Regions from separate parts of the Bradyrhizobium sp. USDA 3650 genome, predicted to be linked through region 2. Evidence: predicted binding sites of a transcription regulator. Region 2 holds the regulator's gene; each other region holds the start of a gene.

Region 1 (3,975 bases), 3.8 Mb from region 2:
GCTTTCGATAATCCGGGATCTGGCAGGCCTCCCACAGCCGTTCCACCGCGTCCTTGCCATGCGCGACATCGCGCACTTCGGCGTCGCGGGCGGCGTGGTCGAGCACGCGCATGTCTTCGGCGATCGGCGCGCGGGTCAGCGCCTCATGGCCGGGCGCCAGGTTCAGCGAGACCTGGAGCGCGCCGAGGGAGGCGAAATCCAGCTTCGAATTGCGCCATTGCAAAACCTTCACGGGGTCGAAGGTGTGGTTCTGCAGCGCATTGACCAGCTCGGGCTCGAACGGCGCGCAGCGGCCGGTGGTGCCGAAGGTGCCGTTGCGGGTGGCGCGGCCGGCGCGGCCGGCGATCTGGGCGAATTCGGACGGCGTCAGGCGGCGGAACTGGTAGCCGTCGAACTTACGGTCGGAGGCAAAGGCGACGTGGTCGACGTCGAGATTGAGGCCCATGCCGACGGCGTCGGTGGCGACGAGGTAATCGACCTCGCCGTTCTGGAACATCGCGACCTGCGCATTGCGGGTGCGCGGCGAGAGCGAGCCCAGCACCACGGCGGCGCCGCCATGCTGGCGCCGGATCAGCTCGGCGATGGCGTAGACCTCGTCGGCAGAGAAGGCGACGATGGCGGTGCGGCGCGGCTGCCGCGTGATCTTGCGGTCGCCCGCGAATTCCAGCTGCGACAGGCGCGGCCGCGTGATCATGGAGACGCCCGGCAATAGCCGCTCGATGATCGGCCGCATGGTCGCAGCGCCGAGCAGCAGCGTCTCGTCGCGGCCGCGGCGGTTGAGGATGCGGTCGGTGAAGACGTGGCCGCGTTCCAGATCGGATGCGATCTGCACCTCATCGACGGCGAGGAACGAGACGTCGAGATCCCGCGGCATCGCCTCGACGGTCGAGACCCAGTAGCGCGGCGATTTGGGCTTGATCTTCTCCTCGCCGGTCACCAGCGCGACGGCATCGGGGCCGACCCGGGCTGCGATCTTGTTGTAGACCTCGCGCGCCAGCAGGCGCAGCGGCAGCCCGATCATGCCGGAGGGATGCGCGAGCATCCGCTCGATGGCGAGATGGGTCTTGCCGGTGTTGGTGGGCCCGAGCACCGCAGTGACGCCGGCGCCGGGAAGCCGCTCGGAAGCGAAGGGGGAGGAGGAAAAAGGCATCTGGGGGATTAGGTAATGGCGATTGGGGCGAATGTCAGTGCTGTTTTGGGGCGGTGGCGCGAAGGGCTCGGAAGTCACCTCGCCCCGCTTGCGGGGAGAGGTCGGCGCGAAGCGCCGGGTGAGGGGGCTCTCCGCGAGTCCGTCTGTCACCGCTTCCGTGGCAGCAGCCCCGCACCCCAACCCTCTCCCCGTAAGAACGGGGCGAGGGGAACGAGAGAGCTCCCCAGATCTCGCGCAACTGTCTCACTTTGCGACGCTTTTCCCGTTGGCTTTAAGCTTCGGAACGAGTTGAGAACGAATCGCGGCCGAATCGCTGACTCCCCCTTGAGTCCTGTTCCGTTCTCGCAAGATGTCGCGGGAGGCTTATTGGGTTCGCACTAGATGGAGTTTTGCCCCGCCGCACAAGCGACGTTTCGATGGCGGATTCGTTAAAGCTGGGGACGGCGCGGAGTCGAATCAGAATCGGGGAGGAGTCAAATGGATTCCCGGCTCTCGACCCCTCCAAAACAAAAGGTGCGAAAACAACCCCATGCACAGTAGGCATGCCGTTGAAATCATTCGCGTTTATTTTGCCAAAAGAGAGGTCCGTAGCCCGCATGGAGCGGAGCGCAATGCGGGGCCAAGCAAAGAACCCGGATTACGCTTGCGCTCCATCCGGGCTACGGCAGCAGCCCCTACTGCGTCTTCGCGACCTTGGGCGGCTGGGCGCTGGTGATGAAGGAGGTCGCTTCCAGCATGGCCGGGCCGAGCGGGGTCGGTACTTTCAGCCAGAACGGGACCAGGATGCGCGTTCCCGCGATCGGCGCGAACGCGACCTCGATGTTGCGCTGGGCGGCGAGATATTTGATCACGGGACGGTCGGGGATGTAGCCGGCAATGGGCACGAAATAGAGCGAGCAAACCACGACCTGGCCGTGATAGCCCTTCTCCGCCTTCACGTTCTCCATGCGCTTGAAATCGAGCTTGAGCTCGTAGCGCATGCGGCCGTCGAACACGGCGGCGCTGCCGTGGCAGGCGTCCGCCGACAGCACGTCGCCGGTGCCGGATACGCGCACCAGCGAGGCCGTCATCGGGTCCCAGACGCCGCGGCGATGCGCGTCGGTGACGACGATGCGGTCGGGATCGACCGGCGGCTCCGGCAGAATCGCAAAATCCTTCACATTGCCCTTGTCGAGCGTGATGCGGATCTCTTCGGTCTTCTTCGAGGTGGTGGTGGAGGCCTGGTACCCGGTCGCAACCAGCGCGCCGTTGACCACGCGGCCCTGCGAGGCGCCGGTACCGGACCCGCCCGCGAAGGATTTTAGAAGCCCCGAGGTGCCGCCGGAGGCCGCGGCCGCGAACACGTCGTCCTGGATGTCGATGTTCCAGGCGCCCTTGCCGACAGGAATCCCCGACAGCGTCGCCTCGTATTGCGCCTCGAGCTTGCCTTGCGCCGCCGCGGGCTCCGCCGCCCACGCCAAGACCAGCCCGCCAAGGGCCGCCATGACCCAGCTTCCGGCAGAGCGCGGATGACTTGCGCGCGGATTCCTTGCGCGCCGCTCCGCTGAGCGCAGCTCATTTGGGCGCAGCTCATTTGGACGCAGGCTTGGCGCAAGATGAGGCGTTGTGAGCACGAAACAATCCAATCGGGGCGCGAACGGTTGTTACTTAAGCCAAAAACCGCGCCAAGCAATGCGTCCGGGCCACTCCGCGTCCGGAACTCCACCGGACTCTTCGGGCGCGAATACGCCCTTTATGTGATGGTAAGGCGCGATAATCATTGCCGTTTTGGTGATCGGGCCGGGTCAGAAGCGCGCACCTCACCCCGCCACCTCCCCCCCTCGCCCCGCTTGCGGGGAGAGGGTCGGGGTGAGGGGGTCTCTCCCCGGAGGAGGTGAGACTTGAGTATACTCAACCCGCAGCGCCCTCGCGGAGGCTCCCCCTCACCCGAAATCCGCGCGGATCGCGTGCATTCCGGCCTCTCCCTGCAGGCGGGGAGAGGCGAAAGCAGCAGCCAAAACCTTGACGTCCCGCCGCTTCCCCCCTATACGTCCGCCCGCTCCCTGCAAGGACAGAGAATTTGCCCGTGGCGCCCCGAATGGCGGCCGCACATCGTTGGGAAAGATTGAGGATTTTGCCATGTCTCGCCGCTGCGAATTGACGGCCAAGGGCCCCCAGGTCGGCCACACGGTCAGCCACTCCAACATCAAGACCAAGCGCCGCTTCCTGCCGAACCTGGTCAACGTGACCTTCATCAGCGAAGCGCTGGGCCGCAACGTGCGCCTGCGCGTCTCCACCAACGCCATCAAGAGCGTCGACCACAATGGCGGCCTCGATCCCTTCCTGCTCAAGGCCAAGGCCGCCGTGCTGTCGCCGCGCGCCCTCGAGCTGAAGCGCGCCATCCAGAAGAAGGTCGGCCCGACCCCCGCGCCGGAGAAGAAGGCGAGCTAAGAATTTTGGGATTGGGCGGAGGCTTGCGTCGAGAGGCGTAGGCTTAGCCGGATAGAGTTTTGCATTGCGGCCGGATCGGAAGATCCGGCCGTTTTTGTTTTTGGGGCTACGTCCCTGTGGAAAAACAGCTCCATCGCAAGTTAACAATAGAACTAAAGGTTGTATCGCAGGAATTTAAGCCCGGAGACGAACAGGAGGGAATGCAGTGGAGGGCTTCGAGCTTGCGCGACTAAGTCCGATTGCGTTTGAGAGGCTGATTAGAGCCCTGTGCTTTGCCAATATGGGGCCAGCTGGGATCGTGTATTCGCCTGGTGCAGATGGAGGGCGAGACTTCACCTATGAAGGCAAGATCAAAGGTTACGAGGCAAGGGACTGGAATGGGCACCTCATAATAC
Region 2 (3,975 bases):
GCCTTGATGCCGGTTTCTGACGCGCTTGCCGCGGTGCTGGCGGGTGCAGAGCCGCTGCCGGAAGAAATGATCTCCCTCGACGAGGCCTACCATCGCGTGCTCGCGCGTGACGTCGCGGCGCGGCGCACGCAGCCGCCGCAGGCGATGTCGGCGATGGACGGCTACGCGGTGCGCGCGGCCGATGCCGCGACGATCGATTCGGAGCTCACCGTCATCGGCGAAGTCGCGGCAGGCCGACCGTTCGCGGGGACGGTCGGCGCCGGCGAAGCCGTGCGGATCTTCACCGGCGGCGTCGTTCCCGGTGGCGCGGACGCCGTCGTGATCCAGGAGGATACGGTCGCCGCCGGCAAGCGCATCACGATCAAGGAAGCCGCGATCGCCGGTCGGCACATCCGCGCCGCAGGCGTCGATTTCCGCGAGGGCGACGTGCTCCTGCGCAAGGGAAGTCGTCTCACCGAGCGCGACCTCGCGCTCGCCGCCGGGATGAACCATCCGCACCTTGCCGTTTTCAGGCGTCCGAGGGTCGCCATTCTCGCCACCGGCGACGAGCTGGTGATGCCGGGCACCACGCCCGGCCACGGCCAGATCGTCTACTCCAACGGCTACGCCCTGCACGCGCTCGCCCGCAGCGAGGGCGCCGAGACCATCGACCTTGGTATTGCCGCCGACACGCTGGAGGCGACCACCGCCGGCATCCGCCGCGCCCGCGAGAGCGGCGCCGACATCCTGATCACGACCGGCGGCGCATCGGTCGGCGACCACGATCTGGTCCAGCAGGCACTGAGGGAGGAAGGCATCGCACTGGCGTTCTGGAAGATCGCGATGCGGCCAGGCAAGCCGATGATGCACGGGCGGCTCGGCGCAATGGGGGTGATCGGCCTGCCGGGCAATCCCGTGTCGTCCTACGTGTGCGCTTTCCTGTTCATGGTGCCGCTGATTCGCGCCCTGTCGGGCCGTTCGGTGATTCACCATCGCCGTGAACGCGCCGTGCTCGGCCGCGAAATCGGCGCCAACGACCAGCGCGAGGACTATCTGCGCGCGCATCTGGAGGAGCGTGACGACGGCACGCGCGTCGTTCTTCCCGTCAATCATCAGGACTCTTCGCTGCTTGCGAATCTCGCTGCAGCACAAGTACTTCTCGTGCGCGCACCGTTCGCGCCGAAGGCCGAAGCCGGCACGGCTTGCGAAGTGTTGCGGCTCCCCGTCTGAGCGTCCGGCAATGCGCGTTCCGCGAACTTTGCTCTGTTCACGGTAAATTAAGCAGTTGCGGAACATGTATCGAACATATAGTGTCCGTTCATGATTTGTTTCGAGTATGTAGCGGCTTATTGCCGAACTCTGCGTCTCGGAATCGGACGACATCAACCGGGGGACTTTGGTCGAGATGTTAACGCGCAAACAATACGAGCTTCTGCGGTTCATCAGTGAACGTCTGAAGGAAAGCGGCGTGCCGCCCTCCTTTGACGAGATGAAGGATGCGCTCGATCTGCGCTCGAAGTCGGGCATCCATCGCCTGATCACGGCGCTCGAGGAGCGTGGCTTCATCCGACGCCTGCCCAACCGCGCCCGTGCGATTGAAGTCATCAAGCTGCCGGAGCTCCAGGCAGCCGCAGGCAGCCGCCGCGGCTTCACGCCGAGCGTCATCGAGGGCAATCTCGGCAAGGTGCGTGCGAGCTCCAGCCTGCCCGCGGACGACGGCGAACGTCCCGTCGCGGTGCCGGTGATGGGCCGCATCGCGGCCGGCACGCCGATCGAGGCGTTGCAGACCCGCAGCCATACTATCAGCGTACCGCCTGACATGCTCGGCTCGGGCGAGCATTACGCGCTCGAAGTGCGCGGTGATTCCATGGTCGAGGCCGGCATCCTTGACGGCGACATGGCGCTGATTCAGCGCAACGAGAGCGCCGATACCGGCGACATCGTGGTGGCGCTGATCGACGACGAGGAAGCGACGCTGAAGCGCTTCCGCCGCCGCGGCGCCTCGATCGCGCTCGAGCCCGCCAACGCGGCTTATGAGGTCCGCATCCTGCCGCCCAACCGGGTGAAGATTCAGGGCAAGCTGATCGGGCTTTACCGGAAGTACTGATACCGGGCGTCCTTGATACCGGGAGTCCTTAGTATCGGGAGTACTTCATACGGGAGGTGCTTGGCGCCTCGCGCGCTTCCTACCGGCATCGCCGGTCAGATTGGAGCGGATCATCGTCCGCTCCGGCTGGATAGTCGTTCTGGTTCTGCACAGACTATCCGGCCCCTCCTTCGGCTGGCTCCTCGCGACGCCCACGAAACAGCACCGCTTCAAACGGCACCGCTTCGCGGCTCGAGTTCGAGGAAACACCATCCGGCGATCAAGTTCGACCGCCGCAGCCAAGCCGGCGATATTCGCGCACGCGCCTCCCGAATGCATCGCAACTCGCTTTGTTCCTATTGAACTCGGGAAAGATAATGTGATCGCGGCTCGCGGAAACCAGCCGCAGATTTGCCCACAACCAAGCAGAGCGTTCATGCTTCAACTCTGATAGAGGCCTGCGCCTCGATTAAGAGACGCGGGTTGCTATCCCAGCATGAGGAGCACCCGATGTGTGACTACAGCCTGCATGCCGTCGCGTCGCGACCCGCCGAAGTCGGCGAGACGATCGTCACGACAAGCTTCCGCGGCACCTCGACGCGCGGCTTCGCCTCGGCAGCCGATCCGTCCGTTGCCGTCTGCCTGCTGCCGGGAACGGAGCTCGCCTTCGCCGACGACGTTCGCTACGACAATCGCTGGATCTGGACGCGCACCATCAATTCCCGCGTGGGCAAGTTCGGCAAGATCGACCCGCACGTTCCCGACCGCCATCATGACGCGATCGAATTCCCCGACGGCAAATATGTGCTGGTGACGCAGCTCGTCGAAGGCCAGCGCGCGACCGTGTTGCAGCTGCCGGTAACTCAGTCGGTCGCCGAGCGAGAGCACAAGGCGCAGATTATCGCCGACCGGCAGCCGACCGTCAGGCACCTGCCGATCGGCTGACACAGCCGCCTCCGGCTACGAGGTCGGAGGTCAGGATTGAATTGCCATCGCCGGCCGTGGCCGGCGAGATGGCGTGGTTTGCGTCCGCGAAAACCAATCGGATGGACCAAGCCCGCACCTCTCCGCCGCACGAAGTTTGAGCCGCCCTGCCTGAATTTTGAACGTCCGCTTCGCAGCCAAATGACCGATGCTGTCAGGGCTTGAGACGGCGGACACGCTCGATGAAAACCTTCCTTCGCGTCGTTGAACTCTGGGTGCCCGATCGGACGCGCACGCGGCTGGAGTTTGGTGGCGGTCTCTATGGCGAAGGGCTGTCCGCGTTCAAGGCCGTCAGCGAAGAGCTGCACTTCGGATATGACGAGGGACTTCCGGGCAAGGCCTGGGCCGCGGGCCGCCCCGTGATCCTCACCAAATTCGCCAACTCCTATTTCAAACGGACCGATCAGGCGCTCGCGGCCGGCCTCACCTGCGGCGTCGCGGTGCCGGTGTTTGCGGGTGAATTCCTGCAAGCCGTCATGGTGCTGTTCTGCGGCGAGGACCAAGCGCATGTCGGGGCGATCGAGCTCTGGCACAACGACCCTGATGCCTCCCACGAGATGGGGCTTGTCGACGGCTATTACGGCACCGCCGACATGTTTGAATTCAACTCCCGCCACACCAGATTTCCTCGCGGCTTTGGCCTGCCTGGCCGCACCTGGAAGGCGGGCCTGCCGCTGATCATAAAGGACCTGCACGACGCCAGGAGTTTTCTGCGCTGGGAGGACGCGGCCAAGGTCGGGATCAATTTCGGCGTCGGCGTGCCCTATCGGACGGGCGCGGACCAGACCTGGGTCCTGACATTCCTCTCCGCGCAGGCCACGCCGATTGCGCGACGCTTCGAGATCTGGATCCCGAACGAGACCCGCTCGGCACTGGTGTTCCGCGCCGGCGATTGCAGCGCGCAGACCAACCTTGCCGCGCTCTAT
Region 3 (3,975 bases), 3.0 Mb from region 2:
GAGATAAAACCAATCGGCTGGCGCCGGTGTCGCGCCCGCAAAGTGGCCAAATCGGGCTGGTGTCGTCACTACGCGCATGAGCGCGAATGGTTTGGTCTGTTCAGCACGAAACCCGTCCAAGAGCCGCGGTCCGGCGCCATCAACATAGTCGGCATCGATGCAATCAAATTCGAAGGATGCACGGCGATGAGGGCTCGTGCTCAATGAATCCACTCGCGAGACGCGCGCGTACAGTCCTCTGCGGGGAAACTCTGGCGGGATGCGGATAAAGAAGAAAAAGAAGATAACCTCCCACGGTCAAAACTCACCGATGCGGCGCGTCTTAGCTGCGACCACGCCGATTGAGGGCGCTATTTTTTATCAAGAGGTCGACCAGCATCTGATCCGACAGGCCCAATTCAATGAAGGTGGCACTCCGACACAGTCAACTCGCCGTTCCAGAGTCTTTCGAGAAAGCCGCTTGATAAAGCTCCTCAATCCTCGTGACTTCATCCGGCGTTAGTTCGGAGAATTCGTTGTCGCGGGCACGCTTTGAGAGTTGTCCTCCATTCTGTTGCAGGAATCCGAAGAGGTTATTGAGCGTCCGCTCCGGCATTTCGATCATGTTCTCGATGCCCGCGCGGAAGGTATCGAAGCTCCGTAAAAATTGCGTTTCCTTTGGAAGATCTTGTTCGATGGTCCTCTGCACGCATTCGTACAGAAACTCGGCGTGGGGCGTCGCGTCGAAGAAACGATAAAAATCACCGGTATCGTTCAAGACCTTGACGTTGCCCTGTGGGGTCGATTCCCATTCAACACATGGAAGCAATCTAGTCGAATAGCTTTCCAACACGGTCTTGTATTCGCTGATCTTGTCGAGAATCGCGGCAGAAACCGGAAAGTGGATCCCGGCGGGATTGAATCCGCGCCGTGCCAGAACATGGTGCATCAGGTATCGGTGAATGCGTCCGTTGCCGTCCTCGAACGGGTGGATATAAACGAACCCGAAGGCGAGCACGGCGGCAGCGACGACAGGATCAAGCTCGTTTTCCGCCGCATGATCGAACGCGATCAGTCCGCGCACGAGGGAGGGGATATCTTCGTGACGCGCGCTGATATGATCCGGGACAGGTCGCTGCGTCTCACGGTCATGCTCGCCGACGAAACCACCTTCGTTACGGAAGCCAAGTTTCACGAAGCGCTCATCGCCGATCACGATGCGCTGCAGGCGTAGAAACTCCGCCTCGTCGAGCGGGGCCCGTCCCGCTTCACCGATGACCCGGCCCCACCGCTGGATACGGTCCTGTGGCGGTCTCTCTCCTTCAATGACGTAGCTTGACCTTGAATCCTTGAGAAGAAGGAAGGCGGCGGTTCGCGCCAGCAGATCCTTTGGAACCTGGCTCACCACGAAACGGGCGCGCTCCTTGAGATCCTGCGCAATAAATTCGCTCAGCGCTGCAGTCTTGAAAACAAGCGGACAAAATTCCGGCGTTCCTGGCAAATTGTTCCGGACGCGGTGTCGTGCCGAATTCTGCCCGGAGGTCGCATGTTGAAGTTCGGTATCGACGGCGTCGACGTAAGAGACTTTATCTGCCGCAGGCAGGTTGAGTTGGCGGCCCAATAGCCATTCATGCAGAAACCAGATACGACGCGTATACAGACCGGTCGGCTTCTGTCTCACAAGATCCGCAATCTCATCCTCGTTCACAGTGAGGAAAAGCCGTTTCAGGATTGCAAGGTCTAGTCCTTCATTCTTGAGAGCGAAGGTGAGATGCCCCTCAAGCGTCGCGTCCGGCGCATGGCGCGGCGTGTAGATGCGCCACCCCTCCTGCTCAATGATCCGGTGCTTTGTTCCGATTGCGGAAAGCACGCGCGGGACCGGGACGGATAGGCTGTAGGCGTCAACCAGCGCAGCATAGCCAACAGGAGTTGCTATCTCCGGCAGCCGCCGGTCATGAATAACAGACACTGGTCCTGAAAACTTTGTCTGCATTGTCCCAGATCCGTGAAAAACGTTCTCGAATCGTGAATTTCACTCTCAACTTGGCCTTTGAGCCGCAAAACCCTTTTACGCCGTGAAAAACACTCACACAACCCGGGAAATGTGAAATGTCTTCGCGAAAACCGTTGGGGTTCTCCCTCGCCCCACCCAAGGGAACGCTTTTGAGAGGACCAGCAATCCAATTAGCGGCGTGGCGGCTCGTTCACCGTTCAACAGACCGGCGCCCGGCCACACGTTGGGGATGGAATTCTTAACAAGATGCAAGATTCTTAACGGAACACGACGCAAATTTTGGAATAAAACAGCGCCGCGATTGCAATCAGTTCTCTTTTTGTTCTATGGTGATGAATGTCCTTCCTTACTGAGCAGGAACTCGAAAGCCTGCGCATCGATCAGAGCGTTTTTCATATTGTCGGCCCGGGAGAGGAACATTTTCAGCTACTGACTGCGTTCGATGCCGGTCGACACGCAGCTTTTTTCCTGGGCCGCGTCCGATCGGTCAACAGCGGAAACCGATACGAGTTTCTCGCGGACGCGCCGGTGCGGGCGCAACTGGCGCGGATCAGCCGGGATAGGGCAACTTTCCAGGAGCAAAGCGAGAAACTCGCGACAGCGTTCAATGAGGCTCACGGAGGCAGCACGGCTGTCGGTGCCTTCTTGATCTTCTCGCTGTCTTGTTCAGGTGGCCGGTTATATGCACTTCTGAAATTCGAGGACGAAAAGGTTCTCAGCTACGACTACGACGTCAGCCGCGGCCGTTCGGGCAAGCCGAAGCCGACCTTCGGCGAGATTGAGCGGACTTTTGTCCAGAACCGCAATGCCCTGCAGAAGGCCGCGCTGATCAAGCTCGGCAAAGAGCGCGACGAAATCTGCGTTGTCGATCGTCAAAATCCGCAGCGGCCTGCGGCCTATTTCGAACAGTTCTTGCTTGTGCGACGCCAGCGAACGGAAGAGGAGCTGACAAGGACAATCGTCGAGGTCACGCGCAACATTGCGCACAAGCACAAAGACATACTTCCGCAGGACACGATGAAAAATCTGGCGCAACGCCTCTACGACGCCAGCCAATCAGGCGGTTCCGTCGACGGCGAAAGTGCTGAAAATTGGCTGAAGAGCATTTTCGGGCCGCTGCCTGATGATAGCCCCGTGCTGACCGACTTCAAGGCAAAGCTGAAGCGCGAAGGAATGGCGGGCGAATCGTTCGTGCTCCAAAAGAACGCAATTCAGGCTCCCAAGAACCGTCGCGTTGAGACGGCAAGCGGGGTCAAATTGACCTTCCCTGTCGGTTTGATGTCTTCAGTCATTTCGGTGAACCGCGACAGGGGCGAGATTATCATCAGGGACAAGATCACACTCGATGACTTCGAGATCAACACATCTGGTCGAACGCGTACGTGAGCTTGTCGCGAACGGCGCCGTGGCGGACGAACGTATTGACGCCCTCGTGTTGCGAGGCCGGCTACCGTCCGTCGACGCGCAGGTCGCCTGGCTCGGCTTCGTCGACGATGTCCCACCGCCGTTCTCGTCCTTGCAAGTCTATAATCCGGGTCTCGGTGGTGATCTCGTTGGGAGTGATATCTTTGATTCGACCCGCGAGATCGTGATCACGCTCGGAAAGCCAACTGCCGACGGCTGCGCCTTCTTTATCTTCCAGTCCGACATCCCACAATACTTGGCGCAGCGAACTGTCCTTCCGCGCCTCGCGATCGCCGACTTCAATTCCACTCAGGCATTTCGCGCACGAGGATTGGAGTTCGCTTCATGGGATTTCGCGCAAACGCCACCGCGAGCCGAGCCTTTGCTTGGGTCTATCGACCCCACTCGCTATGTTCGTGACTTTGTCCCCGACCGTGAAATCGTTACCGATCTCAATCCCTGGCTATTATTGGCCGCGCCAGCGGTTTCATCGCCGGCGTATCAAGCTTGGGAAACGGTTTCTGCCCGCAGACTGTTGGGCGGTCTCGTCTCCCGCGCCTGGCTCGAGGATGGCCAGG

Evidence for each region. The regulator LexA, encoded in region 2, represses DNA repair genes until DNA is damaged. The targets are predictions, from matches to a motif close to TGTTCNNNNTGTGTTCNG.
Region 1: the regulator LexA is predicted to act here: its motif matches at 1,430-1,447, upstream of ACVIN2_RS18530 (helicase-related protein).
Region 3: the regulator LexA is predicted to act here: its motif matches at 2,303-2,320, upstream of ACVIN2_RS15170 (nucleoid-associated protein).

What each region holds. Positions count from the first base shown of each region.
Region 1 covers NZ_JBSRZG010000001.1:3,985,973-3,989,947, forward strand. Annotated here, with positions in the region: gene ACVIN2_RS18530 (helicase-related protein) at 1-1,150, opposite strand, end outside; gene ACVIN2_RS18535 (DUF3108 domain-containing protein) at 1,825-2,634, opposite strand; gene rpmB (50S ribosomal protein L28) at 3,269-3,580, shown strand; gene ACVIN2_RS18545 (hypothetical protein) at 3,786-3,975, shown strand, end outside.
Region 2 covers NZ_JBSRZG010000001.1:231,536-235,510, reverse strand. Annotated here, with positions in the region: gene ACVIN2_RS01120 (molybdopterin molybdotransferase MoeA) at 1-1,209, shown strand, start outside; gene lexA (transcriptional repressor LexA) at 1,385-2,086, shown strand; gene ACVIN2_RS01110 (hypothetical protein) at 2,576-3,010, shown strand; gene ACVIN2_RS01105 (GAF domain-containing protein) at 3,232-3,975, shown strand, end outside.
Region 3 covers NZ_JBSRZG010000001.1:3,266,895-3,270,869, forward strand. Annotated here, with positions in the region: gene ACVIN2_RS15160 (metallo-hydrolase/oxidoreductase) at 1-213, opposite strand, end outside; gene ACVIN2_RS15165 (Fic family protein) at 425-1,972, opposite strand; gene ACVIN2_RS15170 (nucleoid-associated protein) at 2,330-3,379, shown strand; gene ACVIN2_RS15175 (hypothetical protein) at 3,339-3,975, shown strand, end outside.